2 regions of the Arsenicicoccus sp. UBA6765 genome follow, and region 2 is predicted to be linked to the other one. Evidence: riboswitches for the same ligand, from Rfam matches in the RefSeq annotation. Region 2 holds a riboswitch; the other holds the start of a gene.
The links. Region 2 has a riboswitch for FMN ahead of B4K29_RS17585 (ABC transporter permease). Riboswitches for the same ligand answer to the same signal wherever they lie in the genome.
Positions count from the first base shown of each region.

Region 1: another riboswitch for FMN. It lies ahead of ribD (bifunctional diaminohydroxyphosphoribosylaminopyrimidine deaminase/5-amino-6-(5-phosphoribosylamino)uracil reductase RibD); the one in region 2 lies ahead of B4K29_RS17585 (ABC transporter permease).

Region 1 covers NZ_DKGR01000013.1:25-2,401, reverse strand. The annotation lists gene ribD (bifunctional diaminohydroxyphosphoribosylaminopyrimidine deaminase/5-amino-6-(5-phosphoribosylamino)uracil reductase RibD) at 1-961, opposite strand, end outside; FMN riboswitch at 1,088-1,221, opposite strand; partial or broken gene B4K29_RS02380 (DUF222 domain-containing protein) at 1,470-2,377, shown strand, end outside.
Region 2 covers NZ_DKGR01000063.1:132,610-134,986, reverse strand. The annotation lists gene B4K29_RS17590 (Ppx/GppA phosphatase family protein) at 1-683, shown strand, start outside; FMN riboswitch at 721-852, shown strand; gene B4K29_RS17585 (ABC transporter permease) at 980-1,759, shown strand; gene B4K29_RS17580 (ABC transporter substrate-binding protein) at 1,824-2,377, shown strand, end outside.

The sequences.
Region 1 (2,377 bases), on a different contig from region 2:
AGGCGGCGGCCGTCGTGGGGCCGCCCTCGAGCCACACGTGACGGACGTCCAGCTCGTGCAGGGTGGCGAGGACCAGGTGCGGGTCGCGCTCGCGGACGAGCAGGCTCGGGGCGCCGTCGTCGAGCACCCGGGCCGTGGGCGGTATGTCGCGACGGCCCACCACCACGCGCACCGGCTGCCGCTCGTGGTGGGACCCGTCGGCGTCGCGCACCGTCAGGCGGGGATCGTCGGCGAGCACGGTGCCGGTGCCGACCACGACCGCTCCGGCGGTGGCTCGCAGCCGGTGCACGTCGGCGCGGGCCGCAGGGCCGGTGATCCACTGGCTGCTGCCGTCGCTCGCCGCCGAGCGGCCGTCGATCGTGGCGGCGAGCTTCCAGGTGACGAAGGGCCGGCCGTGGGTCACGGCGTGCACGAAGGCCTCGACCAGCGTGGCGGCCCCCTCGACCGGCACCAGGTCGCACCGGACACCGGCCGCGCGGAGGGTGTCGGCGCCCCCGACGGCCACGGGGTTGGGGTCGGGCAGGGCATAGGCGACTCGTCGGACCCCCGCCTCGACCAGGGCCTCGGCGCACGGGCCCGTGCGTCCGGTGTGGTTGCAGGGCTCCAGCGAGACGTAGGCGGTGCCGCCGCGGACGTCGTGGCCTCCGGCCCTGGCCTGGGCGAGCGCGGCCAGCTCGGCGTGCGGCGTGCCGGCGCCGCGGTGCCAGCCCTCGCCGACGACCTCGCCGTCGCTGCCCAGCAGGACGCAGCCGACGCGCGGGTTGGCGTCAGCCGCCGGGCCGTTGGCGGCCAGGGCTACGGCGCGGTGCAGGAGCACGAGGTCGCGCTCGCGCTGCTCACGGTCTCCGTGGCTGTGCTGCTCGTCGTGCTGGTCGTGTCTGTCGTGCTCGGCGTGCTTGTGGTGGTGGCCGTGTAGGTCGTGCTCGCCCCGGTCGTCGTCGGCGGCGGTCTGGCCGGTCATCTCGTCCCTCTCGCTCGCTGCTGGTGCGCGAGCTCCGGGGAATGACGGCGACGGACACCCTGGCCGGCCGGGCCGACATACGGCCTGCCGCAGGGTGCCCTGCGTCGAGGCACCCTCTCGGGCACCTCTCGTGCTGACTCCCATCCGGACTTTCACCGTCGGTCCTGGAGTTCCACCAGGTCAACCGCCCACCTCGAGAGGTGGTCGGGTCGCGGACTGTCACCGCCGGCTCGGAATTGCACCGACCCCGGAGCACGTGCCGCCGACTATGCCACAACGGCCTGTGGGCCCACCTCGACGTCCGTCGCAGCCTCGGAGGGGCGGGTCACGGTGCGCCTCGGATTCGCCGCCCTCGCCCGGGGCCTGCACGGCACGCGACATCGACCGGGCTGCACCGGCTCTGACCTGCGGAAACACCTATCCAGACCCTTCCCTCGACCGGCCTCAGGCGGTATCCTAGGACCAGGTCCCACGGTGGGGCGTTGAGGTTGGGGAAGGGGCGGTTAACATGATCATCGACACCCGCTCTCTCGGTCTGCCCGACGTGATCGTCGAGGCGTTGGAGACGATCCTGGTCGCCACCACCGACACACCCCCTGGAGCCGAGCCGCGCCCTGACTCAGAGGTGCTGGAACAGCTGGCCCTGGCTCGCGTGGTGGCTGTCCAACGCCTGACCGGACACCTGCACGCCCTGGCCATCTCCGCCCACGCGGAGCTGCAGGACAGCATCGCCACCGAGCTGGGCGCGCTCGCGGGTCCCGACCCGTGCCCGAGCCGCGCCGCCAAGGCCGTCGCGGAGGGCCATCGGGTGGCCAACGCCGAGATCGTCACCGCCACAGGCCTGGCCTTGCACGAGGTGCAGCGGCGCTCGCGCCTGGCCGCCTCGCCACGCGAGTTCCTGGGGGCGCTGCTGAGTGCGCTGACCCATGGCCGCACCACCCTCGAACGCGCCACCGCGGTCCGCGACGACACGGCCGCCCTGCCCGACGAGGCGGCGGAGCGTGTCCTCGACCGGGTCCTCGCGCCCAAGCACGGACACGCCCCCGACGACCTCTCGCCCGAGGCGACGTTGAGCCACGCGCGCTTCCTGCGCCGGCTGCGCGAGCGGGTGGTCCACGAGACGGCACGGGTGCGCACCGCCGAGGAGGAGCGCACCCGGCGCCTCGAGGAGCGTGACGTGTGGAGCCGGGTCGACGACCACGGCGTGGCCCAGCTCGGCCTCTCCGGGCACCCGGACCAGGTGGCTGCGGCCAAGGGCCGGATCGACCAGCTCGCCCGGGCCGCCAAGCAGGGCGGCGACTCACGTCGGCTGGCGCAGCTGCGTGCCGACATCGCTCTGGCCCTGCTCACGCACGGGACGACCGCGACCCAGCCAGGGACCGGAGACGTGATCCAGCCGGAGACCAGGGACCTTTT
Region 2 (2,377 bases):
GGGTGAGAGCCGCCTTCGCCGAGCACGGGCACGACGGCGTCGTCCCCGAGGTGATCACCGGCGACGAGGAGGCCGAGCTGTCCTTCCTCGGCGCGACGGGTGACCTGGCGGCAGCCGGTATCCCCGGCCCCTACCTCGTCGTCGACCTCGGCGGCGGGTCCACCGAGCTGGTGCGCGGGACGGCTGAGGGTGCCGTCGAGGCGGCGCGGTCGGTCGACATGGGATGCGTGCGGCACGCCGAGCGCTACCTGCACCACGACCCGCCGACGGCCGACGAGCTCGCCGCCGCCCTGGCGGAGGTCGACCGGCAGCTCGACCTGGCCTGCAGCACGGTCGAGCTCGCCGGCGTGCGCACGCTGGTCGGCGTCGCCGGCACCGTGACGACGGTGACCGCGCACGCGATGGGGCTCGCGGCATACGACCCCGAGGTCATCCACCTGTCCCGGCTCCCTGCCGACGTGGTCCGCGCCGCCTGCGCGGACCTGGTGCACCTGGACCGACCGAGCCGAGCGGCGCTGCCGTTCATGCACCCGGGCCGCGTCGACGTCATCGGGCCCGGGGCCCTGATCTGGGGCCGGATCGTCGAGCGCGTCGTGGGGGCGGGCGCCGACGACCTCGTCGTCTCCTCCGAGCACGACATCCTCGACGGCGTCTGCCTGCGCCTGGCGGGTTCGGTCGACTGACCGAGGGAGGCCGGCCACGGGCCTACACTGGGGGGAGCACGTGCTCCGGGGTCGGTGCAATTCCGAGCCGGCGGTGACAGTCCGCGACCCGACCACCTCTCGAGGTGGGCGGTTGACCTGGTGGAACTCCAGGACCGACGGTGAAAGTCCGGATGGGAGGCAGCACGCGGCGCCTCGTCGGCGCCCGCTCCGGTCGTCGCGACCGGGTCGGAGCCGCACCTGGCGCACGTCCGTCGACCGACGGTGACCCCGGCGCAGCCACGCAGCAACGGCACGGGAGTCGACCGGAGGTGAGGATGACCCGACACGCGCGGCACACCTGGCTGGCGCCGCTGGCGCTCGGCGCGGTCCTGCTGGCCGTCTGGGAGCTGGTCGCGGCCTACGGCGGTCTGCCCGCCTTCCTCCTGCCCGGCCCGGTCGACGTGGCGACGCGGCTGGTGGGCATGCTCAGTGGACCCGTGGTGTGGCCCTATGTCGCGCTCACCCTCGCCGAGGCCCTCGGGGGCTGCGCGCTCGGCGCGGCGGTCGCGCTGCCGCTGGCCGTGCTGATCCACCGCTCGCGCTGGGTCGGTGCCGCCGTCACCCCCTTCCTCGGCGCCACCCAGGCGATCCCCGCCATCGCGCTCGCGCCGCTGCTGGTGCTCTGGGTCGGCTACGGCCTGACCGCGATCGTGGCGCTGTGCTCGCTCATGGTGTTCTTTCCCATCCTCATCTCCTCGGTCGTCGGCCTCACCCACGTGCCGCACGAGGTGGTCGACGCCGCCCGGATCGACGGCGCCGGCAGCTGGGACCTGCTGCGCCACGTCGAGGCACCCCTGGCGCTCCCCAACGTCCTCGCCGGGCTGCGCAACGGCTTCACCCTGTCGGTGACCGGGGCGGTCGTGGGCGAGATGGTCATGGGCGGCGAGGGACTCGGCACCCTGCTCACCCTGCAGCGCGACGCCGTCGACACCGCCGGCATGGTCGCCGTCATCGTCATGCTGTGCGCCATCGCGGCCTCGGCATACACCCTGCTCCTGGTCGTCGAGCGACGCTCCTCGATCGTCGCCGACGTCCGCGAGACCCCGCGCGGCTGACCTCGAACCGTCCCCACCCCCCATCAGCCACCCCCCGCAGCACCCCTCGAGAGGACCACTCCCCGTGACCATCACCCGCCGATCCCTGCTCACCGCCGCCGGACTCACCTCGGTGCTGGCGCTGGCCGCGTGCGGCGGCGGCAGCGGCAGCGGCAGCGATCAGGTGGTCCGGTCGTCCACCGCTGCCACCCCCGCCGGCAGCAGCGCCGGGGGTGGCAAGGCCACGGTGGGCCTGACCTACATCCCCAACATCCAGTTCGCGCCGTTCTACGTGGGGATCGAGCAGGGCTACTTCCGCAAGCGGGGGGCCGACGTCGCGGTGCGGCACCACGGCGCGCAGGAGGGGCTGTTCACCGCGATCGCCTCCGGGCAGGAGGACCTCGTGATCGCGGGGGGCGACGAGATGATCGAGGCGCGGGCCAAGGGCCTGGACCTCGTCGCGGTCGCCTCCTACTACCGGCGGTACCCCGTCGAGCTGATCGTCCCGGCCGACTCCCCGATCAAGACGCCAGCCGACCTCAAGGGCCGGTCCCTCGGGGTTCCCGGGCGGTATGGCGAGAGCTGGCTCGGGGCCCTGGCGATGTTCAAGGCCGCCGGGATCACCGACCAGGACGTGCG